DNA from 3 places in the Peribacillus sp. TE19612 genome. Region 3 is predicted to be linked to each of the others. Evidence: riboswitches for the same ligand, from Rfam matches in the RefSeq annotation. Region 3 holds a riboswitch; each other region holds the start of a gene.
The links. A riboswitch is a leader RNA that binds a small molecule or an ion and turns the genes downstream of it on or off. The one in region 3 is predicted to bind cyclic di-AMP.
Positions count from the first base shown of each region.

Region 1: another riboswitch for cyclic di-AMP. It lies ahead of ACZ9AO_RS21340 (TrkH family potassium uptake protein); the one in region 3 lies ahead of ACZ9AO_RS06520 (APC family permease).
Region 2: another riboswitch for cyclic di-AMP. It lies ahead of ACZ9AO_RS24890 (cation:dicarboxylate symporter family transporter); the one in region 3 lies ahead of ACZ9AO_RS06520 (APC family permease).

Region 1 is NZ_JBWCCL010000013.1:135,234-145,705, reverse strand. Features, by position in the region: gene ACZ9AO_RS21365 (ABC transporter permease) at 1-617, opposite strand, end outside; gene ACZ9AO_RS21360 (ABC transporter ATP-binding protein) at 614-1,339, opposite strand; gene ACZ9AO_RS21355 (TetR/AcrR family transcriptional regulator) at 1,458-2,057, shown strand; gene ACZ9AO_RS21350 (MFS transporter) at 2,103-3,362, opposite strand; gene ACZ9AO_RS21345 (hypothetical protein) at 3,708-3,899, opposite strand; cyclic di-AMP (ydaO/yuaA leader) riboswitch at 4,229-4,371, shown strand; gene ACZ9AO_RS21340 (TrkH family potassium uptake protein) at 4,546-5,883, shown strand; gene ACZ9AO_RS21335 (potassium channel family protein) at 5,907-6,563, shown strand; gene ACZ9AO_RS21330 (STAS domain-containing protein) at 6,678-7,511, opposite strand; gene ACZ9AO_RS21325 (hypothetical protein) at 7,525-7,704, opposite strand; gene ACZ9AO_RS21320 (class I SAM-dependent methyltransferase) at 7,839-8,558, opposite strand; gene ACZ9AO_RS21315 (class I SAM-dependent methyltransferase) at 8,883-9,503, opposite strand; gene ACZ9AO_RS21310 (PadR family transcriptional regulator) at 9,782-10,060, shown strand; gene ACZ9AO_RS21305 (pentapeptide repeat-containing protein) at 10,105-10,472, shown strand, end outside.
Region 2 is NZ_JBWCCL010000023.1:21,332-31,803, forward strand. Features, by position in the region: gene ACZ9AO_RS24875 (UDP-N-acetylmuramoyl-tripeptide--D-alanyl-D-alanine ligase) at 1-307, opposite strand, end outside; gene ACZ9AO_RS24880 (D-alanine--D-alanine ligase) at 460-1,542, opposite strand; gene ACZ9AO_RS24885 (hypothetical protein) at 1,769-2,551, opposite strand; gene ACZ9AO_RS24890 (cation:dicarboxylate symporter family transporter) at 3,082-4,344, opposite strand; cyclic di-AMP (ydaO/yuaA leader) riboswitch at 4,518-4,665, opposite strand; gene ACZ9AO_RS24895 (efflux RND transporter periplasmic adaptor subunit) at 4,864-6,123, opposite strand; gene ACZ9AO_RS24900 (hypothetical protein) at 6,138-6,800, opposite strand; gene ACZ9AO_RS24905 (diacylglycerol/lipid kinase family protein) at 6,929-7,822, opposite strand; gene ACZ9AO_RS24910 (TetR/AcrR family transcriptional regulator) at 7,955-8,833, opposite strand; gene ACZ9AO_RS24915 (efflux RND transporter permease subunit) at 9,023-10,472, shown strand, end outside.
Region 3 is NZ_JBWCCL010000003.1:113,396-123,867, reverse strand. Features, by position in the region: gene ACZ9AO_RS06520 (APC family permease) at 529-2,355, opposite strand; cyclic di-AMP (ydaO/yuaA leader) riboswitch at 2,493-2,638, opposite strand; gene ACZ9AO_RS06515 (GtrA family protein) at 2,997-3,452, opposite strand; gene ACZ9AO_RS06510 (glycosyltransferase family 2 protein) at 3,412-4,434, opposite strand; gene ACZ9AO_RS06505 (DUF6044 family protein) at 4,450-6,114, opposite strand; gene galU (UTP--glucose-1-phosphate uridylyltransferase GalU) at 6,283-7,143, shown strand; gene ACZ9AO_RS06495 (bacitracin ABC transporter ATP-binding protein) at 7,381-7,521, shown strand; gene ACZ9AO_RS06490 (cytochrome P450) at 7,714-9,108, shown strand; gene ACZ9AO_RS06485 (hypothetical protein) at 9,181-9,351, shown strand; gene ACZ9AO_RS06480 (amino acid permease) at 9,870-10,472, shown strand, end outside.

The sequences.
Region 1 (10,472 bases), on a different contig from region 3:
ATTATGGTTTGAACGAGAGCAAATAAGCCATATCCGATCACATAGCCCGCTACGATTTCGTGTCTTTTAATCGGGGTGGCAAGCAGCCGTTCCAACGTACCACTTGTACGCTCCTTCAAAAGCGCAATCCCCGCTATTAAAAATACAAAGAAGAAAACGAAAAAGCTGACGAGCATCGGACTGAAGGTATCAAAACCCTTTGTGTTGGCATCTCCGTAAACAAATTTCTCCTCAATTGAAGGAGTGTTTTTTTCATTCCCTTGCAAGCCTTGCATCATTTGCATTTGAACGGCCTTTGCCCGGGTCGGTTCGTCGTTCAAAAGTGTGAGTTTCATTTTGCCATTTTCAACATGCAGCCAGCCATCCGTATCCTTTTCAATCATCTTTTCCTGTGAGAATTCCTCAGCAGCCGTCACTTGAAAATCCGCTTTTTTCAATGCTTTAACGATCGTTTCATCACTGCCTGTAACAACGATTTTCATATCACTTGCCTCTGTATCGAAAATAAAATACATGAGCGTTAAAATGAGCAATGGAGCCAGGAAAAATAAAGCGAGCGTCCTTCGATCCCGGCGCATCTGCTGGGTAATACGAGTAACAAGAGAGGCAATTCTCATTTTAGGCTGCCTCCAATCCTTAAAAAAACATCATCAAGCGTTTCCGCGGCAAATTGAGTTTTTAAAGCTGCAGGGGTTCCTGCCGCGATGATTTCACCTTCACGCAGCATCGCCAGTTTATCGCATCGCTCCGCTTCATCCATCACATGCGTCGTGATGATGATCGTCTTATCATCTTCATTCCTTAAACGCTCAAGTTCCTCCCAAATCGATTGTTTCAGCAAAGGGTCTATTCCTACTGTCGGTTCATCCAAAATGAGAATCTCCGGATTTTGGATGAGTGCAACCGCAAGTGAAAGACGGCGTTTCATTCCCCCTGAATAATGGGCAACCCGAACGTTTAAATCATTCGTCAGCTGTACGATTTCAGCTGCATATTGAATGCGTTCCCTTCGTTCCTTTTTCGAAAAACGGTATAGCTTCGCAAAAAATTCGAGGTTTTCAGCTCCCGTCAGTTCTGTATATAAAGCATCGGACTGTGCCATATAGCCGACATCCATTAACAGGGCTTCATTTGGCACTTCATGATTCAGAACCGTGACTTTACCCGCATCGGGCTTAATCAATCCGACAATCATTTTAATCAAGGTCGTCTTTCCGCATCCGGATGGACCTAACAAGCCAAAAATTCCGCTTTTTTCAATATTCAGGCTCAATGGCTGAATGACCTTCTTCTGCTGAAAACCCTTAGCAATTCCATCAATGGAAATCGCATTTTTCATTGCACACACATCCTCCCTCTTTAATTAACACGGTGTTGAGTGTATCATCATTCTAAGGTAGCATTCGGTCTAATACAATCAACACATTTGGAAAAATGTTTAGTGAAGGAGACATTCCATGGCATCGATTCATGAGGATATGGTACAAAAGACGAAAAAGCAGATACAACATCATTTTATTGCACTTATTGAAGCAGAGGGGTTCTCACATGTATCCGTGAAGAAAATTGCAGAGCGTGCCAATATTAATCGGGGCACATTCTATTTGCATTACACAGATAAATATGAATTGATGGATCACTTACAGCAGGAATTGTTACATGAACTTCAAACTCGCATTACTGCCATTTTGCCTAAAGAGGCTTTTTTGGCTCTTAATCAACAGCAACTTTATCCGCCTTTCATAGCGATTTTTCAATTCATCAGTGAACATGCTCACGCATTAAGGGCCATTCTTGGTGATCAGGGCGACCCTTCTTTTGCGAAAAAAATAAAACGGGTTTTCGGGGAAGTACTGTTGGAGCGTTTGATCAGCCTTCATCCAGCAGCTAAAGATGAAGCATTCCGCATGTATATGCACGCCTTCCTGACATCGGCGATTTTAGGGGTGATTACTGAGTGGCTGGAGAACTGTGAAGAACAAACGGCGGAAGAAATGGCGAAAATCCATTTTCAAATCTTGAACTTCATCAGCCAATTGCGCACATTCATCCAATGAACGATTCATTAAAGGCATGTGCCATCAACATGCCTTTAAATCGGATTACATCTTTTCCTTCGCTTCTATCTCTACATCACCAACGGCATAATACCTGCTCTTGGAGGTCTTCATACTAAGCATCGACAACCATATGGATAAAGCGAACATGATCATGGAACCTGAAATCACCACGAACCGAATCGAAATGAAATGGGCTGAAACACCAACGATTGCGGTAGTAATGATGATCAATAAAGCTTCTAACAAGCCAAAAACACTTCCGACCCTGCCCATGATTTCCACAGGAATATTATTTTGATAAAAGGTTTGAAAGCCAGTGTTGGCAAAAGCCAATGAAAAGGCAATGATGAAAAATCCGATGGCGGCCAGTGAAAAGGAATTCGAAAAGGCAAAGATCATATAACCTATCGAGACAAATAAAGATCCAAGTCCAATCATGTGCGAGATTTTCACTTTACTGATGAATACGGCATTGACTATGGCACCAGCAATGATGCCTGCCCCGGCGACGCTTACAAGGAATCCGTAATCGCTGTCCGACAAAAGGAGCACGGCCTTGGCAAACGCAGCTTCTTGGGAATCGATGGCCGTTTCCATCACCACCATGCAGCTGAATAAGAAATAAATGAGCATGATATAAGAAGATTTCCGGCTGAAGTCCAGGACGATGCCCCAATCCTTTTTCATGATGGTCCAAGACAGGTAATGATTGGATTGTTCAAGGCGATGATCCTTTTCAAGATTAGGCATGAATAGAGTGATGATTCCGGATAATAATAAGGCAGCCGCGTTAATATAAATCGCTAAAACGGGCGTACCGATCAAGAAAAGGATACCCGCTAGCGCCGGTCCAATCAAAAAAGCTCCAGAATCCATTAAGCTTCGTAATGAATTAAATCGTTTCCTCTGTTCAACGGGTATTAATTTTGTTATATACGACCTAGATGTTGTGCCGAACATGGCCCCTGCCATATTGATCACGAAGACAAGGGAATACATGACCCAAATAGAAGAAGTCAAAGGCAGCAAGGCTATGAATACCGTGCGAAATAGGTCAAGTGCCGCCATTAGATTCCGCTTATTTATCCGGTCAATCACGCTCCCTGCCCACACATTCGTAAATATGGCAGCCATCGGTTTAACGATATAAAGTCCAGCTACCGCCAAGGCTGAATCAGTCATATCCAGAACGATTAAATTAAGGGCAATGAAATAAACCCAAGAACCAAAGTTGGAGATACCTATTCCGCACAAAAGAATGGAAGGGTATTTCCAGGATACCAATGCATTTCTTAATGTCATCGCTTCTCCCCCTTTGAACGTACAATATACAACCCCGTACCCAAGCAATCCGTCTCGGGACGGATCAATTTGCGATGCCACCTTCATGTGTCACCATACATCCCCAACAATCCTCGGCTGTTCTCGGAAAGTGGTCATTTCATTTTACTTTTCTTTACGTCCACATTAATTATTACTAAATTTTAACATTATTGGTCCAAAATTGTATATAACGCAAAAAAACTCATTCAAAATAAATGAGTTTAAAAGCAAAACAAGATATGGATTTTTCGCTCAGCGTTCCTGGATAGAACACAGGGAATTACAATAATTGAATACCGCAAATGAATGTTGGAATCAGTTGATTTACCTTGGGGAAAACAATTTTAAAAACGGATTCTTTTTCTTATCCGTTATCCTTAATTCATTCATGATGATTTGATCCTCATGATCGGCTATCCATTTCCTTAGTGCATCTTTATCCTGGCATTGTGTTAAATATGTTTGGCCACCCTTGCCTGTAGCATTAATAACATATCTATTGAACGTCTTCTCCATAATTGCCCGCCTTTTTAATAAAATGTATTGAATTTAAATAATAATGTACTGCTTTTTCCTTTATCTTTTACAAAAGAAACATAATATATCTATTACAAATTTCGATTGGCAATAGCATGTTCTGCTTGAAATTATTGAATAAAGTACATCGATGCCGGTTATCATAATTGGATTAATCGAACCTATCATAATGTGCTAACTAATATTTGTCAATACGTTTTTTTAATGTAAATAAAACGTAAATTTTCAGTTTTATTAAAGAAATATTTTTTTGCGATTTAGGGGTTTACAACTGCTAAATGATGGGAGTAGAATACGTTTATCAATTTAATACATTTCGGCCAAAACTCATGGTAAATGAGTACGGAGGACCCAATCATTTGGGGTTAATTCTGCCTTGCAGAAGGGATGAGATCAGCTCTTTCGCCATCCTACCCGTCAGCTAACTTCGTCGGCTAAAGCGAAGGAGGTCATAAGACCGCCTATTTCGGGAGCTTTTTTTGCACGCTTTTTGTGGCAATACAGCTATTCGATGTTTTCGCAGGTCTTTTTATTATGCCTTTTAAAAAGATTCGGAATGAGGATTGATGGTTAAGATATTCATACAGTTTTTCACATTTCATTTTTATAGGTAGGGATGATCAATTTGATAAAAGCAAAAAATTTGTTAGATCCGCCAAAAATACTTGTACTCGGCTTCGCCATCCTGATACTTATCGGGTCCTATTTATTGACCCTGCCGATTTCCACTGAAAGTGGGAATGGTCTTTCTTTTCTGGATGCTTTATTCACCGCAACATCCGCTACTTGTGTAACAGGGCTTGTCGTAGTGGATACGGGATCGACTTTCACCACTTTTGGTGAGCTGGTCATCTTAACACTGATTCAGATAGGCGGATTAGGGTTCATGTCATTTGCGACGTTTTTCTTTTTCCTTCTAGGCAAAAAGATTTCCTTAAAAGGCAGGTTACTCTTGCAGGAGTCCTTAAATAATCTATCCATGGCGGGTGTAGTCAGATTAGTGAAACGGCTTTTAATTTTCACGGCCATCATTGAAGGTGTGGGTGCCCTTATCTTATCGATTCGCTTTTCTTTTGACATGCCAACCGGCAAAGCGATCTATTACGGGGTTTTTCATTCCATCTCGAATTTCAATAATGCCGGCTTTGATTTAATGGGTGAATTCAGGAGTTTGACCCCATATGTATCCGATCCCTTCGTAACCCTTACCGTCATCTTCCTCATCACGTTTGGCGGGATAGGCTTTATCGTGATGAATGAACTATACGAATATCGTGACACCCATCGTTTATCCGTACATACGAAGGTGGTTCTGATGACTAGCTTGATCCTTACAATCACAGGTGCAATTTTAATCTTTTTATTCGAGTTCGGTAACGCCAAGACATTGCAGCCTTTATCTTTCATGGGTAAAATGCTGTCGTCTTTATTTCAATCGGTATCACCACGGACGGCAGGCTCCAACACGCTGAATATCCCTGATTTAACTCAGCCTGCATTACTGCTCATCATCTTCTTGATGTTCGTTGGGGCTTCACCCGGATCGACTGGCGGCGGGATTAAAACGACTACATTGGCCACGCTTGTCGGAACGGTTTGGTCACAGATCAAGGGAAAGGGTGATGTGGTTTTGTTCCGCCACCGCATCGTGAGTGAAACGATCTTTAAAGCATTATCCGTTACGTTCATTGGTGTATTCGTGGTTTCCATCATCTCCATTCTGCTGACCATCACTGAAAGCGGAACTGATTTCTTGATGATTTTGTTTGAAGCCACTTCAGCATTTGCCACCGTGGGACTTTCAATGGGTTTGACCCCAGAATTATCACCGGTTGGCCGGCTGCTCATCATTTTCACGATGTTTGCAGGCCGTGTTGGTCCTTTGACTTTTGCCTTTGCTATCGCCATGAGGCGCAAGCCAGATCCGTTCCGACGTCCAAAAGGGAAAATCATGATTGGTTAATAATGAATGAAGGAGTGTAAAAGATGGGAAAACGACAATACGCCGTGATAGGTTTAGGCAGATTTGGAACCAGTGTGGCCCATAGATTATATACGGCAGGCCAAGAGGTCTTAGGTATTGATGTGAACGAGGAAAGAGTCGAGAATGCGGAACTGAACGTTACCCATGCAGTCATGGCGGATACGACCGAAGAAGAGACATTGAAAGCAATCGGAATCCGTAATTTCGATTGTGTCATCGTAGCCATCGGAAATGACATGCAATCGAGCATTTTAACTACCTTGCTTTTAAAAGAGCTTGGAATCAAAAAGGTCATTGCCAAAGCACTTAATAAAAATCACGGTCAGGTGCTCACAAAAGTCGGTGCCGACTGGGTCATCTATCCTGAGAGGGATATGGGGGAACGGGTCGCGAATCAGCTCCTTTCCCCTAATATGCTGAACTATATAGAGCTTTCTAAAGAATACAATATCGAGGAAATCATCCTCCCCATGAGCATGAAGGGAAAAAGCCTCAGGGAGCTTGATTTACGGGCAAAATATAATATCAGTGTCATTGCCATCGTGAGTAATGGAGAAATTATCATAGCACCGTCACCGGATCAGGATATCCATGAAAAAGATATGCTTTTAGTGGTTGGCAATAAAGAAGATCTGGCCGTCTTTGCCAATATTGAATAATCGTTCCGGCTCTTGCTCCTATTTTGAAGGCTAATACATACGAGAAGACCGCCATATGGAGGTCTTCTCGATGAAATTTATAACGAACATGCCCGTGCCCTGGATATGTATGTATTATTTTATCGTACTGATCGCTTGGGCAAGAGTGGACTTTATCGTCACTTTATCAAAAGGAAGTTGAAGCTTAACGGCAGTCATGGCTATTTCCGGCCGAAGTCCTGAAAGGGTTGTTTGAATTCCGATCAAATGCAAGGATTCAATCAATTGAGACAGCTGGTGTGCGGATCCGCTATCAATTGCATGAACGCCAGATAGGTCAATGAAAAGTCTGGAGACATTTTTTTCAGCGCACTTTTGTAAGGTGTTTTCAAGCAAGGACATGCCTCTCGTCGTGTCAATATCGCCTATCAGGGGAAGCAATGCCGTGTTATCTTTAAGGGAAATGATGGGTGTGCTCAATTCATCGATCGTTGCCTGTTGGGCTTTCATGATTTTATTGGCATACCTGTGATTCGCTTCCGTAAACCGCTCCATCACTTCACTGAACACCTTCACCACTATCCGATACCAGGAGTTTATTTCCTCCTGTGTATATTGATCTCCATGCAATTTCACAAACCGGTCAATATAATCCAGATATTGCTCTTGTGTACGGAAAAACTCCCTCAATATAAAATAGATGGGTGTGTTTAAATGCTGCTCATCCTGACCGATTTCTTCAATCCAATCACCAAGCCTCTTAAAGAATTCCCTCTCCTCTGTATCAAAAACCTGAAAGAAACGTAAATGGAATTCATTATTTTGCTGCTTAAGTTTTTTAATCACTTTGGGATCGGATGAGCTATAAACACCCGCACTATCACATTTATTCAATGATGCGTACCATTCCTCAGTCAATTGTGCAGCCACACCCAATAAAAAGGAATATAATTCTTTATTTACGTGCATAAACTCCTCCTATTTAGTTTTTATAAAAAGCAATCGATAAATCTAATTTATCAACAAAGCAAGCATTGAAGACAACTTCTTCCATACTTAAAACCTTATGCTCTCTGATACCTGATGGCCCCCTCTTTCCATATACCTTCCCAGCTGTTTTTGAAACCATGTTTTTTAAAAAAAGATCAGCAAAAGCCTTCATCTATCATTCTGGTAAATCTGCGTTCCCAAAACTTCATAGTGTTTTAATAGTTTACCATTTTTATTTTTTGTTAACAATTCCCACACAAAAAAGGACCTGATCCCAGATCCTCCGTTTAAAACCATTTCGCCTTCTCATTTCCTAAATAAAGCCGTCCATAAACCTTGCACCCCAAAGGTTTCATCCGATTGTTCCATTTTCCTCATTTTCCGTATTTCCACCACTTCGAATTCCTTGAAGATCATTCTGAGTTTTTCTTCGGTAAAACCTAAACCGCCTTTAAGGCTTCTTTGCCTATATACTTCCCAATCTGAAATATCGGAACCACCCAATATGCCGCCTTCGACAAAACAAGTGATCGAATACAACCCCTTAGGCCTTAACGCCTTTTTCACCATCTCCAAATAATTCATCCTTCGATGTGGAGCAATATGGTGAAAACAACCTGAATCATATACGAAGTCATATTGTCCTTTTGCAATATCCAAATCAAATATATTCCCTTGAATGAAGTTCACTTGGACTTTTTTATCTCCTGCCCGTTCTTTTCCCCATTCAAGGGCTTCCTTCGAAAGGTCCACCGCATCAACGGAACAGCCCTTTTGAGCAAGGTAAATGGCATTTCTGCCAGGTCCGCATCCAAGCTCAAGAACCTTCCCTGGCCCAATTAACCCACCATCAAAATATGAAACCAAATTCTCATCAGGGAAATTTTCGAAAAAGGGAACCCCTTTTGTGCGATCTTCATAAAAACCATTCCAGAATCCAGTTGGTTCACGCAATAATGAGTCCAGCATGTTCAACAGATCTTCATAGGTTGTAATCGCCTCCGACAAAACCATCACCTCTTCCATTTTATCCCACCATTTAATTATACTCATTTCGCCCAGTGGCTCTGTAACAGCCGCATCAAAAATGCGTTACATATGACGTTCAGACACCAGTGGACCTTGTTGTTATATAATGCTCACTGGAATTTAAAGGTATCAATGATGCATGCAAACTGCCTTCTGATGATATGATCATTTCTTACTCAATAACCGGATGATCAGCTCATTAACCATGTTAGGGAAGACATGGGTTTTATACATGCATGTCAAATATTACATGTTCTTTACAGCGTATCCGGTTTAGCTTCAAAAAAACAAAACTCAGCTCTATGTGGTATCCTGATGTCCTCACAACCGTTTACTGATGATTATCTTTCTATACATTCCATTCAGCATGATCGGCCGATCTTCTTCAATTTCCATATTCTTCTCATGTCCACTGAACAAGTCTTCAAACCTCAAGCCAATATCCGTTCCTAAAAATCGAATGATCGGCCTCAGAAGCTTTTTGGGCACTGAAAGCCGTTCATCTTTAGAAATAAACTTATCGAATAGTATTATTTTCCCCTCGCCTTTTACAACCCTAATCATTTCCCGAAGACATTCATTGGCATCAGGTACGACGGAAAGAACCAAACTTCCCACTACATAGTCAAACGATTCATTAGCGAATTCCATATGCTGTGCATCCATCTCGAGGAAACTGATCGATGCATCATCAAATTTCCCCATCGCTTTTTTTAGCATATCCGCCGACAGGTCTATTGCCGTTATCTCAAGGTCAAGGTTTTTGATCAACTCCAAATCGGCCCCCGTACCTACTCCCACAAACAGGACCTTTGCATGATCATGAAAATCCAGCTCTTCAAACATTTTTTTCCTGGCATCTAAAAAGAGATAAGAGTTGAAGACTTTGTCATAAACCGGCGACCAAAATTTATAAATCACTTTATTCCACGAATTATTCAACATCCCCACCCCCTTACATACATCTTCCATGAAACATCATAAATCCCTTCCAAACGGATATTATCTCTGGAAAATTAGTACAATTAAAAAGTATATGCGATGCAGTGATTCACTAAAATCGGCATGTTTCTTTTCATAAACCCTCCAAATCTGTATGATCCATAGTAACCAAACTACATTGACTGTCATAGTAATATACTATAAGATATACCAAAGGAGGTGAGGATTTGGTTCAACGACAACTATCCTCTGACTTGCTTCGCGGACATGTAGATACGATGATTCTAAAACTCCTGCAAAGTGGCGATAAATATGGTTATGAAATCAGCAAACTGATATATACGAATTCCAATGAGCAATATGAAATTAAGGAAGCGACGATGTATTCCAGCCTGAAACGGCTGGAAAAGGATGGATGCATCATCTCTTATTGGGGAGATGCCACACAAGGCGGAAGAAGGAAATATTACAAAATCACCATAATCGGGGAAAACACATATATCCAAAATAAAAATGACTGGGAGCAGGCCAAGCGAATACTTGAGCGCCTTCTCTAAGAAGGGAAGATGAAATTTGATTGAAAAACTGAATGCACATGTTCATGGCATTTTTGCCCCGTGCAAAAACAGCAACGGAATTGGAAGAAGAACTGCTGCAAAACTTACTGGAAAAATACGATGACCATAGAAGGAATGGTGCCAGTGAACAGGAAGCGTTCAAGCTGACTGTTGATTCGATTGGGGAGGTATCAGAGCTCATGGAATCCCTCAACCTACAATACAATGTGCTTGAGCAGGCGATAAGCATGGACTACTCCAGGCATCGCTTATTGGATTCCGACTTCCGCTCGGTTTCGGTCCATGATGGGAAGTTCAATTCCTGCGATTTAAGCCGTTCTGACTTCAGCCATTCCGACCTGACGAACAGCACATTTAAAAACAGTAACTTAGATCATTGCATCTTTGAAAA
Region 2 (10,472 bases), on a different contig from region 3:
CCTGGCGGTAAGAACGCGCCAATTGCTGAAGTGCTTTCTCAGTGTTTTCGACAATGATTATCGGTAAATCATCAGGAGGATTCGGAACATCCCTTTGCCAAAAGGAAGCTGCAGCCCCTTGCGCTAAAGCCTGCTTGACATACTGATGGCCGTCAACCTGCTCACCCTTAAGCGGAATGAACAAACATCCTTCCTTAACCGTTCTTGAATCGATGGTAACCCCATTAATTCCTTTGGACTGGAATGGACTGATATCATTCAATCCCTCTGCCATTTCATGTACTTGTTTTAACGTTCTCTTTATCATTTTGTTCCTCCTACATTCATCGAACCGTTAATCGCTCTCCGTTAACCAAACGAAGCAGAAACCAGTTTAAATCGCACCGGTTCCTGCTGATTGGAATCCATCAAATCAAGGCTTGATGGATTGTGGAGTTTACTGATACTTTACCTGCATGATCAAACTGTATATTTGATTTGTTGTTTTTCCTGATGACGTTCCAAGGCAAGTTTCACGAGTGTTTCAATTAACGCTGGATAGTCGACACCTGTGTGCTTCCACAATAACGGAAACATGCTGAAAGGAGTAAACCCAGGCATTGTATTCACTTCGTTAATATAGATTTGCCCCTCATGCGTCAAGAAGAAATCTGCGCGAACCAATCCAGAGCAATCCAATGACTTAAAGGCAGTAATGGCCATTTCGGATAAAGCTGCATACTCGCTTTCCGTTATCTCCGCCGGAATGACCATCGCTGAATTACCGTCTACATATTTTGCTGAATAATCATAGAAGGCAAAATCTTTCTTAGGGATGATTTCGCCTGCCACTGAACAAGACGGTTCATCATTACCAAGAATACCAAACTCGAGTTCACGAGCAATGACCCCTTCTTCAATGATGACCTTCCGATCGAATTGAAAAGCTTCCGCTACCGCTTTTTCCAGTTCATCAGCATCATTACATTTGCTGATACCGACACTTGAGCCTAAATTGGCAGGTTTGACAAAACAAGGGTACCCCAATTCATCCGCTACCTTTTTGATGGCACTTTCAGTATTCTTCTCCCATTCAGAACGAATGAACCAAGTGTATTTCACTTGAGGAAGTCCCGCCTGGGCAAAAATGTTTTTCATGATGACCTTATCCATTCCTGCTGAAGAAGCTAAAACGCCATTCCCTACATAAGGAAGGTTCAACAGTTCCAGCATCCCTTGTACGGTTCCATCTTCTCCATTCGGTCCGTGAAGCAATGGGAAAATTACGTCATACCCTGTTGATTCACTATTTTCATCAGTTGAATGTGCTTGCAAGGCAAGAGGCGAGCTCGATTTTTCCGGTGAAAATGTCAATGCCTCCACGTTCTCGGCAGGACCTGTTAACTTTGGTCCATTAATCCATGAACCATCTTTTGTTATGTAAATCGGATATATATCAAACTTTGCTAAATCGAGAGCTTTAATGACCGCTAAAGCCGTCTGCATAGAAACCTCATGCTCCGCAGATTTTCCACCATAAAGCAAACCAAGTTTAGTTTTCATGAGTTATTACCCTCCAATATTCTTTTAACCATGTTCATTGTATCACTTTACACTAAAACGGATAAAGCGAAACTTCCATCATTGAGGCTTTTCCAATGATTACTATTTTGCAGAACACAGGATAAAACCGCCACATCCTGTGAACACCTCTACGTTTCCCTCTCTTATCTTTTATGCATGAGACGGTAAGTCTTACACCTAAAAAGTTCAAGGACTTCAAATAAAATTAGGAGGATGGTGTATTTTTAATAACACTTTCCCAAATCTTCTCTTTTCGATTGAAGATAATAAATGCATCGGGCTCCTTACTATCTCTATCCGAAAAGGAATCATGCATCTCATCCATGTTTAAATAATCCCCTACGACCCATGCCGGTATCTCAATTTTCGTTCTAGTATACTTAACATCCCGAAAGGAAAAAACGAGCCCCTCTGCCAGAATATGAGCCAAAGAAGCAATGATTTCTGCAGGAATCGCCGTCAGCTCTTTTTTCTTTCTGATTCCAAGCCACGTCCTCTCTACTTTTAATGGCTCCAGCTTTAGCGGAATCAGACTTCCTAACATCATATAATATGTCGAAAGAGAACGAAAATAAATTTTATTGAACCAGCCATCATCCTGGGCAAGGTACACAAATTGGTTATTCAATTTACGGAAAAACGGGGGATCCAGATGGGTTTTAGCATGTCCTAAATATAAAAGTTCCGCTATTTCCCTTCCATCCAATTCATCCAGCCCTTCCGCTTCTTCAAAATCGATCCAACAGAAATCTCCATATGCCCGGACATTTTCTTTAACGAGCTTCGCAATAGCTTCAGATGAAGCGCTCTCAAGCAGGACATTCAAATTGTATTCCCCACCATCGAATTGATGTTTCAATAATAAGATCGAATCCAAGGTATACGGAAGCGAATTGACGAATTCACGAAAATTGAGTCCATTAAAAAGGACAAACCGTTCGGAAGCCTGCATATACATGTATAAGATATCATTGCTATCATTCTTCATAACCTGACCCCCTCCGAGCTCTCAATCAATAATGTTATTTTATCAAACTTTTGGAGTTTCACGTAAGTTATATAACCCCAATATTAATCATCATCTGCATCGTTTAAATTACATGAATCAAAATCCATTTTAACCAATAGGAAAAAATATAGAATTCGAAGAATGGATCATGAATGGTTTTATCATTCATTCACTCATTTCATGTGGCCGCTCCCCTTTATGCTGATGATCCCCAGCGCAAAATACCCGACATTAGTCAAATCAACCGTATTTTAAAGCCTGAAGGTAGTTTCATTTCACAACACATGACCTTCTGGGAGGAAGAGGAAATGATTTGGTTTTGGGGTAAACAAGATGAAAGGCTTTATGCATTTGGGGGTATTTTGACATCCGGGAAGACGCGTCAAGAAGTAGTTCCCTCCATAACACCTGAAGGAAGCAGAGTTTTACAGTCATCGAGAAAAATTAAGGAAGCGCTTTTTCATTCAATAAAAAAATCCAGAGTGACATTTCACTCTGGATTTTTTGTATCAAGAAACTTGTTGTTCTAGTTCTTTTTTGGAGGGAGGGTTGAATTGACCTTCCCATTTAGAGATAACGATTGCCGCAAGTGAATTACCAATAACGTTTACCACTGTACGTCCCATATCAAGAATACGGTCGATACCGGCAATAAATGCTAGACCTTCAATAGGAATACCGACAGTTCCCAATGTCGCTAAAAGAACTACGAAAGATACACCTGGTACACCCGCAATCCCTTTGGATGTGATCATTAACACTAGCATTAGCGTGATTTGCTCATACATGCTTAAATCGATTCCATACATTTGAGCGATGAAGATAGCTGCTAACGCTTGGTATAATGTAGAACCATCAAGGTTAAAGGAGTATCCAGTCGGAATAACAAATGTAGCAATATGTTTCGGACATCCCGCTTTCTCCATTTTTTCCATGATTTTCGGAAGAACCGCTTCTGAACTTGCAGTAGAGAAAGCAAGAATCAATTCTTCTTTTAGAAGTTTAATCAAACTAAAGATATTGAATCCTACAAATTTTGCAATAAGACCCAGAATGACAATTACAAAGAAGATCATTGTTCCGTAAACAGAAAGCGCTAACTTTCCTAACGGAATTAAAGATTCCAAACCGAACTTGGAGATAGTCACACCGATTAGTGCAAATACACCGATAGGAGCGAATTTCATGACCATGTTAGTTAGGTAGAACATTCCTTCAGCTACACCTTGGAAGAAACGGAATACTGGTTTACCCTTTTCACCGATGGCCGCAATACTTAGTCCAAACAACACGGAGAAGAAAATGATCGCTAGCATATCGCCTTCTACCATGGCTTTAACTGGATTGGATGGCACGATGTGTACAAGTGTATCTACGAACGATTCATGCTGCTTAGTTTCTGCTGTATCAACATATGTGGAGATATCAGTTTGTTCCAGGTTATTCATATTCACACCAGCACCAGGCTGGATGATATTCGCTGAAATTAAACCAACAGCAATCGCTATCATAGTTACGACAACAAAGTATGATAATGATTTAGCACCTAGTTTTCCTACCGCTTTCAAGTCACCTACACCGGCAACTGCAACGATAAGGCTGGATACGATGATCGGCACTACGATCATTTTAATCATTCGTAGGAAAATGTCTCCGAATGGCTGTAAAAAGCTTTGGGCCGACTCATTACCATAAAAAATGGCACCAACGATAATCCCTAGAATTAAACCAATGAAAATTTGGCTAGCTAAACTTAATTTGAATTTCTTCATTTACTTTCCTCACCTTCCATAAAGTCTTTGATGCAAAAACATTTTTGTCTCGGTAAGGGAAACAAGATACTAATAAAAAGAAAGTAATTTTTCTTTTTTTGAAAAACTCTGTCTTTACGCCGAAAAAAAAGACACTTCATGTGTCGATTTCTTATTGGCGTGAATATTCACACATGTTCCCTTAAAGACGCTGACGAGGTTAGCTGTCGGGTTAGGAATTGGAAACACAAATGCCCTTTCATTTCTGAATTCACCCCTAGCGGATAAACTCCACAAAAATGGGTCCCCCGTTCTTGGAATAAGATTAAGCGAGTTAACTTATAATAAAATATTATACTAAAAATGATAATCTGTAAATATTTATTCGCATCAGTTCTAGAAAAAATCTTTTAATATGTCTGAATATTCTGCATTAAAGGCTGTTGTATCTATAATTTCGCTTCCCGATTTTTAATCAATTAAGTTATATCGATATAATTAATTCCTAATTTAACATCACCTCTCTTGTGAAAAAAGCGGTTATTTTTCCAGAATGCCAAGTAACAGATATCTTACTTTTTCCCTAGAGGTGAATTTTTTATAAGTTCCAGCTTTCACTTTTTCAAATTGAATCGGGGTAATAAAATAAGAATGGTTCTTCACTGCCGCATTCGGCTTCAGCAAGATGACGTCACCTACAGACGGTCCCTTTATGATTTCTTGCTTCCCTTCAGCCTTAAGACCTTTTGTAATGTAATGTTTATCCACATGGCCTTTATTAGTCAACTTGTAAATATAAGGCTGCTTTTGGTATTGTACGGCCTCTATCGGAATGGAGGGTACACCGGCTTTCTCATTGGTTATTACAGTAAGATTCACTTTCGATCCCACCAACAAAGGTTCCGTTTCTTCGCCTTCCGGTTCGATTAAAGCCTGAAATGGAAATCTGTTATTTTTTTTTAATGATGGCTCTTCAGCGGGATAGGAATGGATACGGCCTATCTTCCCTTTCAATGCCTTTTTTGAATCAGAGGAACTTGCTTTTATAGTCATACCCACTTCAGCCTTTTTCATTTCCTCTTCTGAGAAATTCCCTTCAATTGCCATATTTGTCGAAACAATGGATATAATGGGATTATTCAGGTTTTTATTGATATTTTTAACGACACCATCAGCCTCGCTCGTCGTTACAATTGCACTGGACTGCTCCTCAATCGAACTTAATTTAGCATCAAGCATTTTCACTTTTTCATCCAACCTGTTTTTTTCTAGTTCCTGCTTGTACATTTCTTGCTCAATGTTACTTTTAATAAGATCTGAAGAGCTTGTCGTTATATCAATATTCAAGTTCTTTTCCACCGATTCATCAATTGCCGCTTCAGGTTCACTGGTCATGGTCCCCTGATAAGACCTCAACTTCCCTATGTATTCCTCAATCCCTGCAATTTCCCCCTCGGCGGCCGTTTTCTCCGCTTCCAAATTCGCTTTAAGCGCATCAAGTTCGGTCGTCGTATACTCAAACAACGAGGAGCCAGCCGTAATCGCATCGCCTTCTTTTACAAGGAATTTCTTAAAATCATTTTTCTTGGCATCAAAATAAATATCATACTCTTCTACTGGTTTAATTACCCCATTTGTTTGAATAGTATCCGTAATTGTATCTTTTTTTACCTTAGTCCAGTTTTCAACGAAAACCGTCCGTTCCACTTTGCTTTCTTTTTTTTCAATAAGGTATAAGTTAACGGTTATTAACACTATCGACGCAATGGAGACCGCCGCTATTTTCCATTTACCGCTCATTCATTTCACCCGCTTTATACAAATACGCCTACTTGGATGTATCCTAAAAAGGCTTTAACAAACCATGTGGCCAAATAGAATAGAACAATCATTAAAAGGACCAAATAATTATTACGTTCTGTAAATTCCTTTAAATAAAAATATTGCAAAGCAATAATAAGAAATTGAAAAATGGTAATTCCGCTGAAAAAGTGAATGAAATAATCACTTCTGAGAAAATACTGACTGATGATCCCCAATGAAAAAGGATTGGCATCGCTACCTATATCCATTAAAACGAATAAGGGAATCAATAATGTTTTTTCCATTAATTGCAAGCCAAAAAGAATCATTTGAACGATAACTAATTTTATATAGGGGATATCAGTAACGATCCAAAAGAATAGAGCTGCTAAAAATATGTATATGGAAGGGTCGATTATTCCTGTTATTATATTGCCGCTCAAAATCAGCAACTTTGCTGCTTCGAATTCATTGGCGCTCATCTTCGTGATTTCTTTGGAGAATGATTCTGAACCAATGCCAAAATATCCCCCAACGGCAAATACTATAAGACTAAGTAAATATAAAACTATTAATTTCAATCCAAGCTTTGTGACTGCCTCTGCATTTTGCAGCTGATAACGACTCCGATAAGGCTCTAAAATGCCCTTTAACAATCCGACCTGGTACACCATAATTGGTCCTCCTGCAAAAAATGATATATCATCATACATTTTATCCTATTTTGGAAACAATTGCAGAAATAAGGAATGAATATACAAAAAAAACACATAAGCCTTTCCCTTCAAATGTAATCCTCATACTAATTTGGTGTTAATACTGACAAATGGTGGGCGAGGACTTTAATGCGCGAAGGAGTTTGTCTATAGTTCTCTCCATCCATATCCACATCAAGCGGCCTCTTGGATTCAATAGTCAAGGTACCTGCTTGTAAATAAGTCACCCCAGAGTCAGAACTCATATTTTCAGTCCATGAACGTTTCATCGCTATTATTTCTAAAAATGCACCAAGGCTTGCATTTTCCAAGATGGCAACGCCAAAGAGCCCATCGTCTGGACTAATCATGGGGAAGGGTAATAAATTAGTGCCGATAAAACAACCATTCAAGACCAAAATCATAACGGCTTCCCCTTCAATGAAATTCCCATCATATTCTAGTTTATAGGAAAAGGGAGCATTCTCACCAATCGTCCTTACAGCGCTTAATAAATATCCTATCTTTCCGAACCTGCTTTTTTCCTGCTCATCAATATTGTTTGAAGCATCTGAAATAAGTCCCACTCCCCAGAAATTGGAAAAATAATCATTATTGGACTTCCCAATATCAATTGGACGAACCTTGCCATTTACTAATGCTTCCGCAGCTTGACGAACTTTTTGAGGAATCTTTAATGTCCTGGAAAAGTCATTGCAAGTCCCTCCAGGTAAAATCCCAAACAACGGCCGCCTCTGAAGGGGTGAAAGGCCATTTACACACTCATGTACCGTTCCATCTCCTCCCAATACGAAAACTACATCCATTTCTTCACCATATTCCAAACAATAACGGCATGCATCGCCTTTTTGCTTGGTTTGTAGAATGAGAAACTCATCAATATGTGGAGCTAATACCGGAAGACACTCCTCAAGATTCCTTTCGAGTTTATCATCCCCTGCATTTTTATTATAAATCAGCATTCCCTTTTTCCATCGCATGATTCTTGCCCCCATATTATTGAAAGAATGGTCTTCTTCCCATCACTTTTTACTTTTTCCTAAATCTCCGCTTTTAAAACTCATTAAAAATTTAAATGAAAAAGAGGCTATTCGCCCCTTTCAGTAAAGCCTTCATATATACAACAAATAATCCTTCATCATTAAGATAAGCTTTGAACACAAGGGACTCCTCTTTTCATTTTTTTCCAAAAATAACAAAAGACTTTCCAAGATGATGGAGCTCGGCTTAACTTTTGAAAATTCTTCCTGGAGCGCCTTTAAAGCTTCCGTATTTTTACGTGTTTCCATTCCCTCTTCTTTACGTGTTTCCACTTCCAGCATCCTGGCGATAATCGAATGGATTTCTTCTTTTGGGCTCACATCCCGCATCGAGCAACCTGGTAGGGGAAATTGTTTCAATAATGGATCTTCCATGTTCTCCAGGCTTGCAACAATGGAATCCATCCGATTCAAAATGAAGCTAGGTAACAATTCCACATCGAAAGCATTTTGCTTTCTGATCAATATTCCAATATATCCTTTGAAAAGCGAATCTAAAATTATGGTGCAATCGGGCAGAAGATCAGATGAAAGTCCCGGGTATAACTCAATGATTTTACGCTTGAACCAAATCAAGCCCTCTTCATGGATATAATGTAAAAATCCATCTAGTTCCTTGCTGATATGAACCATTTGTTCCTGCATCATCATTTGAATCAAGTTGGTATTTCCCGTCATATGTTCAATGTGAACAGTGATCTGCCTCATGAATTTGTCTTTACTGGACAATGAAGCATCCAGTTCAAGATCAAGTAATGAGTCTGTCAACGCTTCATAATAAAATTTAAAAATGGAGACTAGTAATTCCTCCTTCGATTTAAAATAATTATAAAAGGACCCTTTTGCTATCCCGCATTTTTCAACAATTTCCTGAACCGAAGTTGCATGATAGCCTTTCTCCGCGAAAAGCTCTACAGACTTATCTATGATCATCTTATTTTTTTCTTTCATCAAATTCATCCTATCTCTTAAAATTGTCCATTGGTGACCAATGGGTCACATCTTCCAAATTGTATCCCAAAACCCTTGAAATCACAACGTTAACACTAACGGATATTATCTGTTGCAATCATAATCCATATACTATATATTTGAGTTTGTGACCGACTGGTCACAATTTTATGTATGGAGGGTACAAGCTTGAATTCAATAATTAAATTTTCATTAAAGAATAAATTGGCAATCTGGTTGCTTACCATCATCATCGTTGCAGCTGGTTTATACTCCGGTTTAAACATGAAACAAGAAACCATACCAAGCATCTCCACTCCTTTAATAAGCATCTCCACTGTTTATCCTGGAGCTGCACCTGAAGAAGTAGCAGATAAGCTCACAGACCAGATTGAGCTAAAAGTAACAAATTTGCCAGGAGTCGAATTAGTCAGTTCTTCGTCCATGGCCAATGCCTCTTCCATCCAATTACAATATGATTATGATACGGATATGGACGATGCAGTAAAAGAAGTGAAAGAAGCTTTAGAGAAATTGGAACTGCCAGAGGGAGTAGATGACCCGAGCGTATCTAAATTAGAATTAAACGCTTTTCCTGTCGTCGCACTCAGTGTAACAGATAAGGCTTCTGATTTACCAGCCCTTACAAAAAATGTCGAAGAGGTGTTAGTACCTAAACTTGAAGGAATTGACGGCGTGACATCCGTATCCATTTCCGGACAGCAAGTAAATGAAGGCAGCCTTGTATTCGACCAGGACAAGATGGCTCAATACGGGCTCGATGAAGAAACCGTAAAGAAGGTTATTCAGGCCGCAAACGTCAGTATGCCCCTTGGCATATATAACTTTGATGATAAAGAGAAAACGATCGTTGTGGATGGAAACATTTCCACATTAAAGGACCTGAAAAATGTAAAGATACCTTTAACCGGCGGCCCGCAAACAGGAGCTCCAGCACAAACTGGACAGGAAACCAATCAATTATCTCCTGAAATGGCAACAGGTCCTGCCCAAATGCAAAATGTGAAATTATCAGACATTGCCGATGTTAAAATCACCGGTAAGGCTGAATCGATTTCAAGAACAAACGGTAGCGAATCGATTGGAATTCAGGTTACAAGATCACCTGATGCCGATACAGTTGCAATCGTCGACGAAGTAAATGAAGAAGCATCGAATTTCAAAGAAGAATTTAACGGGGTAAGTGTACACACTACTCTCGATCAAGCTAAACCGATTAAAGATTCTGTTGAAACCATGATCAGCAAGGCACTCTTCGGCTGTCTGTTTGCCGTCATTGTTATCATGCTGTTCCTTAGGAACTTTAAAACGACTCTCATTTCCGTCATTTCGATTCCATTATCCCTGTTAGCAGCCCTTTTGGTGCTCAAACAAATGGATATTTCATTGAATGTCATGACACTTGGGGCCATGACCGTTGCGATTGGCCGAGTCGTCGATGACTCCATTGTCGTCATAGAAAATATTTATAGAAGAATGGCTTTAAAAGGCGAACAATTAAAAGGAAGCGAATTAATACGATCTGCCACTAAGGAAATGTTCATCCCTATCCTTTCATCGACAATCGTTACTGTAGCCGTATACCTGCCTTTAGCAAGCGTTACAGGACCTGTCGGGG
Region 3 (10,472 bases):
AACTCCTCAAGTATGGTTTCTAACTAAATGCTATAACAAAGCTGATTGTAGCGGAAGGTACGAGACTCCTGCGGGAAAAGCGCGTCTTGGGAGACCCCGCAGGCGTTAGACGAGGAGGCTCGCGGACCGCCCGCGGAAAGCGAGTGCCTGGAGTGGAAATCAACGTCCAATTGTATAATCCATTAATAATACGTAGGCCCAATCATGTATACCGGGACCCACATTTGTAGACGGAAAACTTATCTTTCATCAAATGATGTTCCCAAACCAACACAACTTCAACTCCTCAAGTATGGTTCCTTACTACATACTATAACAAGGTTGAGTGGAGCGGGTGTACGAGACTTCTGCGGGAAAGCGCGTCTTGGGAGACCCCGCAGGCGCAAGCCGAGGAGGCTCGCCCACCGCCCGCGGATAGCGAGTTTCTTGAGTGGAAATCCACGTCCAAATTGTATAAGCCATAAAAAAATGTAGACAAACTCGATGAAAATCGAATTTGTCTACATTCTGTTCTATAAGATATGGAACTTACTTCTTTAAATGATATGGCACTGTCGTAACAACCACATTTCTTTTATAAAGTAAGTAAGCGCGAATCAGTAAACTTGATTGGTTATGAAGTATATTGTGCCAGCCCTTCTTCGGAATGAATTGGGGGATGATCACCGTAACTTTATAATTGGATTCACTAGCCTTATGTTCTACTGTATCCACAAATTTAGTTAGTGGCTGAATGATACTTCTGTAATAAGAATTCAGTGTAACGAGCCTTACATCCGGCTGCCATTTATTCCATTTTTCTTCGAATTTCTTTTCATCATCTCTTTCAAAAGCGACATAAACGGCAATGACCTGATGTGCAGATAGAGATTTTGCATAATTTAAAGAGTTCTCAACCACATGAGTTATACCCGCAACAGGTACAATGATGATATTTCCTTCAATTGGTAAGGTCGGCTCACATGTTGTAATCCTTAGTTGGTCTCCAACTGCTTCATAATGATTTCTAATTCGATGAAAAATTAAAATGATGATAGGTAAAAAAATCAAAACAGGCCAAACCTGACTAAATTTGGTTAAAAAGAATATCATCGTGACGATAAAGCTAATTATGGCACCAATTGAATTAATGGTTAATTTCATCATCCAGCCTTTTGGCTTTTCGCGAATCCATTTAACAATCATCCCGGTCTGGGATAACGTAAATGGGATGAATACACCAACCGCATAAAGCGGAATGAGATTTTCCGTATGTCCTTCAAATGCGACTATCAAGATGATGGATGCAAGTCCAAGTATGATAATTCCATTGGAATACCCTAAACGGTCCCCTCTGATCGTAAACGCCCTTGGTATGAATTTATCCTTCGCCAGATTTACCGCAAGCAAAGGGAAAGCCGAATATCCAGTATTTGCCGCAAGTATCAAGATCAATGCAGTTGTACCTTGAATGAAGAAATACATGAAATTCCGTCCAAAAATCTCTTCAGCAATCTGGGAGACGACCGTTACCTCTGCGCTAGGAACAACGCTTAAATAATAGGCTAAGAATACGATTCCCGAAAACAAAACAGCTAGTAAGGAGCCCATCGCTATTAATGTTTTTGCAGCATTATTCGGTGCTGGATCTTTAAAGTTCGGGATTGCATTGGAAATCGCTTCGACTCCTGTCAATGCGGAGCTTCCTGATGCAAATGCTCTTAGCAGTATAAATAAACTGATGCCGGCTACCGGAGTCCCGATTGACGCATGCAATTCCGGTGAGATTCCTCCCGTCAGAATCTTGTAAATTCCAACCCCTATCAAGATGAACAAGGCTAAAACGAATAGGTACACCGGATAGGCCAAGACAGAGGCCGATTCCGTAACCCCCCTAAGGTTCAAGATAGTAAGTAGGATGACGAAAATAATGGCTATGAGGACATTATAGTCATGCAGGCCGGGAAAAGCGGACGTGATGGCATCCGTACCAGCAGAAACACTTACCGCGACAGTTAATATATAATCGACCAATAAGGATCCTCCAGCTATCAACCCTGGATTGACACCTAAATTGTTTTTTGAAACCACATAGGCTCCCCCACCATGTGGATAAGCGAAAATGATTTGTCTGTAGGACAAAATCAAAGCGGTTAACAGGATCAATACTCCAATCGCGATGGGGATTGAATACCAGAATGCCGCAGCACCGACCGTGATCAGGACAATCAATATTTGCTCCGGCCCATATGCAACCGAAGACAAAGCATCGGAAGATAATATCGCCAACGCCTTTGTTTTATTAAGCTTTTGTTCACCAAGTGCATTCGATTTTAAAGGTCTCCCAATCAAGAACCTCTTTATAGAAGATAACATAAAGAATTCACCACCAGTTTAATTTATAAGTTTATGTTTCCCAGCTGTAGCAAAAAACGAGACGGAACACAAAAATGCCTACAAGTCATAGCTAAATAGACCTGTAGACATCAATTTTTTTGTCTAACAAGCTCCACCTTCCTTCTCATATAACGCTTACGAGGTTAGCTGTCGGATTCGGACCTAAGAGTAGCCCTACCTTTTAAAGGATTCACCCCTTGGATTGTAAAAACAATCCCAATAACGGGTCCCCCGCACCATAAGGTTTAAGCGATTTAGAAATATGAAACTGTTGATTATCATACTCCCGTGAAATGGAAAAGTAAATGAAAATTTTGCACAGAAATAGAATTATTATTTATAAACGAGGCTTTATTCTTGACTTATATAACAAAAGTCATGCAAACACATGATTCGAAGGTAGGAAAGGAGGAAAGTAAACGTCTAAAAGGGATATTAAAGAGGACAATGAACAAAAAATACATTTCGAAAAAGGAAAAATGATCACCACATGGAACGTGATGGATCAAGTAAAACAGATCTGCCCCAGCTTGGATAGTCATTAAATCCGAATTTTCTCTTTCCGATTCCATTATTAATTCCCGTCCATTTGGGGGCATTATTCCACTGATCTACGCTAATCAGTTCCTTCCTTCTTGAATTGGCCTCAAATTGCTTTTTTTAAAGACAAAGTATTTCTGGCCAAGATAGTTAAGCACTGTATAAAAGATTGTTCCTATCAGAACAGCCAAATTTTGTTGTATGGATAAATGAACGGTTCCTTCCAGTGATTCTGCAATGGCTTGGCCTATAGAATAAGCGGCGGAATAACAAATCAGGATGACGCAAAAGAAACGGGCAACTCCTCGACGCCATTCTATATCGCTTTTAAAGGTAAAAGTCCTGTTCAAAAGAAAACTCGTTACAGCTCCCGTACCATTGCCGATAAAGGTGGAGATCCAGTAAGATAATTCAAGAACATTCATGAGAAAAAGCATGATGGAAAGTCCAACCGCTGTATTGACTATTCCAACCAATAAAAAGCGGATAAAGGAGTTAGTTTGTTTTAGATAGTTTTTCAATACTGTTCCGTTCATTGTCTAGTTGCTCCCGTTTTTTTAAATCGAGCGGATTAAATAGATCAAGATCAACAATATATTTTGGCCGGCGTTTGGATTCATTATAGATTTTACCTATATACTCCCCAATCAAGCCGACAGCAATCAACTGTAGTCCACCGATCAACCATATGGAGGTGATCAATGAGGTCCAGCCAGTTTCGGTCTGCCCATAAAATTTCAACCATAAAAAGTAAGACCCAAAGAGTAAGCTAATGAAAAAGGAAAGACATCCTAGCCATAATACAAGCCGGATTGGTGTAACTGAAAAGGAAGTAATGCCATCAAGTGCAAAAGCAACCATCTTCTTAAATGGATATTTCGTTTCCCCAGCCAATCTTTCTTTACGGTCATAGTAAACAGAATCCGTCTTAAACCCAATAAGCGGTACAATCCCCCGTAAAAAAAGATTCGTTTCATCAAAGCGTTCCAACTCCGTGATCGCCCTTTTGCTCATTAGTCGGAAATCGGCATGATTATAGACAAGGTTGACCCCCATCTTGTTCATCAATTTATAAAAACCTGCTGCAGATGTTCGTTTAAAGAATGAATCAAGGTCCCTTTTCTGGCGGACACCATATACGATTTCACATCCTTCATTGAATTTCCGAATGAATTCCGGGATGACCTGAATATCATCCTGTAAATCTGCATCAATGGAAATCACACAATCCGAGGCTTCCTTGGCTGTAAACAACCCTGCCAGAAGTGCATTTTGATGTCCAGCATTCCGGGAAAGCTTTAGCCCGCGAACATATTCATTATTAATCGTTTCTTTATAAATGATCTTCCACGTTTGATCCTTGCTCCCATCATCGACCAACAAAATTTTACTTTGACCGGAAACAACGTTTTCATCGACCAACCCACTCATCAATCCACAAAGCTGGGAAATGGTTTCCTGCAAAACGCTTTCTTCGTTATAACAAGGTACAACAATCGTTACAATCGGTGAATTCATTCTATTCCCCCCTTTTCACATGACTCTGTATAAATGAATTTTCCATACGCTTCCTTTTTTCGTGAAAACCCTATCCAGCACCAATCCGTTTTCCTTCGCGTTGTTGATTGGGATGGCAGAAAATATATACGTACCGCCTAATCCTTTAAACGCATCCATGTTGAGGTCCAAATTTTCCAGCTCTTTCTTCGAGCCTTTCTTGAACATATAATGCTTCTTAAGCTCATCGGTAAACAGGTAACAACGTCCTCCCCATTCATCAAAGTAGATTCTGATGTTTTTATTCTTAGCCAATTCGTTTTCAATTATTTGACGAAATTGATGTTTGTAAGAAAGCGGATAAAAATTGTTATAGCTATCGAGCGTGTAAAATCCATTATATTGAGCGATTGCGGGATGCAGCCCAATGCTGGCAACACGATACTCTTCTTGTGGACGGTCTATATGATCTTTTATTTCCTGAAAAAGGCTTTCTGAATAGAACTCTTTAAAAGAGGGTTTTTTATTGTGAGTGATCTCTTCATTGAAACCCATTAAAATCAGAATTTGAATGGCGATGAAAATAGAAAGGGTTTTCTTAGCATAGTCGCTGTGTTCCCAAATGATTTTTATCGCGAGGGCAAACCCTAAGTAAATTACCATCGGCCTTAAAAAGTGAAATCTGGCAAAATTAAAGGTATCCAGGGTATGGAACCTTTCCGTTAAAGGAAGCCAGCCTTTATAAAACCAAAATGCGTACCACGCTGAGAGCATAAAATTCAAGCCGAATAAAAAAACGTATACCTTCTCCTGTCTCCACAGTTTTTTGGTCAGAATAATATAAAGGGCAAAGACTGTAATCGGCAGGATGATAAGAGCATGTACAGTCATGACATGCGTATGTCCAAGAACGAAATTTTTGAAAGTAAGCTTAACGACCCAATCCAGCGGCAGCCTTGCGTGAAAATATTCATCTCTGCTGTTTGGCTCCGAATCAAAAATGAATGAAGCGACCAAACGATACTCCACCAAACCAAAAATGACAGTCATATAAACGATCGAAAGAAGAAACTTTATATTCCACCCTTTTCCCCTGATTACATCCGTTAGCCAAAGAAAACCCATTGCAAAAAGGAAAAAGAAAAAGCCAAGCACGATGCTTGAATAAAGCGGTAAAAGTGTAAGGACCAAATAATTCTTCCAAGAATGATCCTTGCTGCGGATATTCAAAAAAGCCCAAAGGGCTAAAGGCATCCCAAGTGTACTGAGCATTCCCGATGGCCAAAATGGGGTAAGGGCAAAGGCTAAGGATGTTCCAACCCTAATCCAACCTGATAGTCTTCCTGTAACCAAATGTTTCTTCAATAAGATATACATACCAAAGAATGCAATAAACCTTGTTAATCCCTGGCTTATTGCATAAGCAACCATTGTCGGAAAAAGAGCATGAAGCCAAACGATAATACTGAACTCACTGCCAAAAGCATTACGGGGCAGGCCATTCATAATCTGCGGAATTCTGGCGTCAATTGCACCGAATAACTCACCGCTTTCTGAAAGGACTTTATACCAGGCAAGGTTGGAATCCAAATTATCATGTACGCGAATATGCGCATTTTCTCCAAGGATGATTAGGGGGGAAAGATATAAAACAATGATGAGTAAGGCAAAAAGGATTTGTTTTCTCTCTTGATTTTCAATTGGCAAAATATCCACCTCTTGATTAAATTCATATATCCATAATATTTGGCTTCGAAGGTAAATCTATTCTTTTTAAGGGATTTATTTTAACCTATTTTGATATAGGTCAACCAATGACCACATAAAATGCAATAAGCATATAAAAGAACCTTAAAAAGGGGCTGGGTTATGATAAGGAAAGCGGTGATTCCAGCAGCCGGTTTAGGAACACGATTTTTGCCTGCTACGAAAGCTCAACCAAAGGAAATGCTGCCGATTGTCGATAAGCCGACCATTCAATATATTATCGAAGAAGCGGTACAATCAGGGATTACGGATATTATCATCGTTACGGGTAAAAACAAACGTGCCATCGAAGATCATTTCGATAAATCGATTGAGCTTGAAATACTTCTGCAAATGAAAGGTCAAAATGATCTGCTTAAGATCGTGGAGAACATTTCCAACATGGTCGATATCCACTATGTAAGACAAAAGGAACCTTTAGGTCTGGGTCATGCAGTTTTATGTGCCAAAACTTTTATCGGAGACGAACCTTTTGCCGTCCTGTTAGGGGACGATATCGTGGATAGCCAGGTTCCAGCTTTGAAGCAGTTAATGGAACGGTATAACAAGGTTCGAGCGAGCATTATCGGATGTAAGGAAGTGTCACCAGCCGATGTCTCCAAGTATGGGATCGTAAACTTCCAAGAACGATATGAGGATTTATTTCTGGTAAGAAACTTAGTGGAAAAGCCAAAAGTGGAGGATGCACCATCAACACAGGCGATTATTGGCCGATATATTTTATCACCTGCGATTTTTGAAATCCTTGAAAACGTAAAGCCTGATCGTAAGGGGGAAATCCAGCTTACCGAAGCTTTAGACCTTTTGTTAGAAAAAGAACCATTATATTCGTATATCATCGAGGGAAATCGTTATGACGTAGGCGATAAATTCGGCTTCCTTCAAGCATCAATAGATTTCGCCATGAAACGACCTGAACTTCGTGATCAGCTAATAAAATATTTAAGGCAGTTGTTTCCTTAATGAAGTTAATATGACCATGCCCAATTACCAAAAAGAGGTGATTGGGCTATTTCCACATCGGATTAACACCCCTTTGGTTGTAAAACGATCCACTTACCATAATCCTCCAAGTAAAATGTTACAGCAGAAAAAGTTGAACAGAGAAAGAATAGTTTTCTATAAGTGAGGTTATGTTGATAACGTATCCTTCATGAATGTTCCAAAACACGATATCCAGAAAGGGTTGTAGAAAAACACATGCACAATAAACCTAATAATCCAATAATATCTGATGAATTTTTAGATCAAGTGGTTAAGGAAATCAATGCACAATTTGGCGGGCCCATCAATGAAAAAAATGATCGTTTCCAACATGGGGGCGATGATGAAAGAAGTTGAATTGAATCCCCCTTCATTAATCTAAAGCTCTCATGAAAAACTCTGGCTATATTCATCCAGAGTCTTTTCTCTGTAACTTTAGTTCTTCAATAGAATTATCCGCCCTTTCTTTAACGACTTGTCCAAACCAATTTAGCTTATCCTCATAGAATGATTACATGTAAGTATTTTAAAGAAAGGGGAAAAACTTCATTGAGCCACGCTGATGATGTCTTCCGCACTTCTCAAATGGTTCCAAAAGGAAGGCTGGTTTCCGGACATACAAAAGAGTTTCAAACAGATCCGATTGGGTTTCTGACCCGATTGTCCAAGGAATATGGGGAAGTCGCTAAATTCCGTTTAGGCCCATTCCAAAATGTTTATCACGTTTTAAATCCTGATCTAATCAAACAAATACTTGTAACAAAACAACAATCTTTCGCCAAATCCAAGGACTTCAATCTTTTAAAACCGCTTATCGGTGAAGGTCTGCTTACAAGCGAAAAAGACTTTCATATGCGACAGAGAAGGCTTATCCAACCCTCTTTCAAAAAGACTCATATTAGCCAATACGCCAAGGATATGATTGATATCACAATGGATTATATATCAACTTGGCAACATGATGATGAACGGATTATAACGAAGGATATGATGAACATCACTCTCGGGATAATCAGCAAGACCATGTTCAGCATGGAATTCAAGGATGGATATGAAATCGTTGGGAAACCTCTGGAAACTGCATTGAGAATAACAGTCAAAAGGATGAGAAAGATTTTCCGTATGCCATTATGGGTACCGACTAAAATCAACCGTGAATATAAAAAGGCGATACAAAGGCTTGATAAAGTGATTTACGGCATTATTGAAAAACGGAAGAACGACACAGTAAAACATGAAGACATGCTAGGGATCTTGATGGACGCCCGTGATGCCGTCGACGGGTTAGGCATGACAAGCCATCAGGTCCGTGATGAATTAATGACTATTTTTCTTGCCGGTCATGAAACGACAGCAAATGCTCTTTCCTGGGCACTGTATGCAATTTCGAAGCACCCGGAAATTCAAGCCAAGCTTTTCAATGAAGTCAATAGCATAATCGGTCAACGGACACCTAAGCCTGAAGATTTCATGAAATTACAATACACTCAAAATATCATTCATGAAACACTTCGCTTTTACCCGCCACTGTATATCTTATCCCGTGATGTGACGGAGGATGTCACAATAGGAGGATATCGCTTTAAAAAAGGCGATATGATACTAATAAGTTCTTATGTGATGCAGCATAACCCAGAGCATTTTGATCAACCGGAATCATTTATCCCTGAGCGATTTGAAAATAACTTTATGAAAAGCCTGCCTGCGTTCGCTTACTTTCCATTTGGCGGAGGGCCGCGGGTTTGTATTGGCAATCACTTTGCCGTGATGGAAGCGGTGTTTGTCCTGGCCTGCATTGTAAAGCGATATAGGATAAAGCTTGCACCTGACCATCATGAAGTAACTCCCCTTCCCTCCCTTACACTCAGACCCAAGAATGGACTGCGCATGGTGTTAGAAGAAAGAGCTGCAGAAGCCTTTGAACCTGATGCATCCAATTTTTAGTAATAGGGGTTTTTTCCTAATAAATATCGTTGTAATAACTGGCCTATCCTTTTAGAAAGGAGGGATGAAAAAATGTATTTGCTCCATTCACCACGAAAGGGAATCATCCACACTGAATTGCACTATTTAGGAATGGCATCGCAGGTATATACCGGTTATCTGCAATTTTTAAGCGAAATTGAACCGAAACAAGAAACCGAATACCTACAGGCGCCGCTCCCCTTTTCATATGGGAACGGATAGTTTCCCGCTTCGTACCTTATATTAAAGAAAAACCGACCTTGAAAGGTCGGTTTTTTGTTATTCTGCAGTATGTTCCATACCCCTGACCCCCGTAGCCGCAAATGCTGGCTGCAACAATCCTGATAGGATAAACTAAGCGGCTACGACTATTAAGGACTGAAACTGATTCCATCAACTTATTTACTACGAAACAAATGCCAGTAATAATGACATTAAACAGAATTATATTTCTCTCTTTTCAATAGGTATTTTAAAGAATGAAGAATTGCCAATTCATCCCTAAAAAATCACCTAGCAGTTTTTTTCTTTGATTCATTTCATAAAATCCAATATTTTTAGATAACCTTCTTCGCCGGTTGGAAATCCATTCCCGTTCACCGGCCTAAATTGACTTTTTTCCGATTCATGATATATTAATATAGTACTTTAGTACGTGAAAGCGTTCAATAATAGAAGAAACTTTTAAGTTTTACTGATAGACTATTTTATTAAAATTATGAAAGAAAGGCATGAATATAATGGAGAAGACTCATCAAGATCTAAAAAAGGGCCTATTGCCGAGGCATGTCCAGTTCATTGCTTTGGCCGGAATGATAGGAACAGGGATTTTTAAGGGGAGTTCCGATACATTAAATATGGCAGGCCCAAGTGTTGTAATAGCCTATTTAATAGGGGGGCTATTGTTATTCATTGTAATGGCCGCATTAGGGGAGATGGCAACCGCTTTTCCTAATATGAACGTCCAGCATCTCATTAATAAAGCTTTTGGGTTTCAACTATCCTTCATTGTCGGATGGCTCTATTGGTTCAATTGGATTATCGTAATCATTGTAGAAATAGTCGCAGCCGGCAGTTTTCTACAATATTGGTTTCCTACAGTACCATTATGGCTGTTAAGCATACTTTGCGCTTCAGTAATAATAGGAATTAATTTGTTTCAAGTAAAATACTATGGAGAACTCGAATTTTGGTTCGCAGGAATTAAAATAATAACCTTAATTGCTTTTATCATTTTAGGAGCTTTGATCATGCTAGGACTCTTTCCTAGTTCGGCTTCATTTTCTAATTACACGGAACATGGTGGTTTTTTCCCCCAAGGAATTGACGGAATGTTAAGTGCA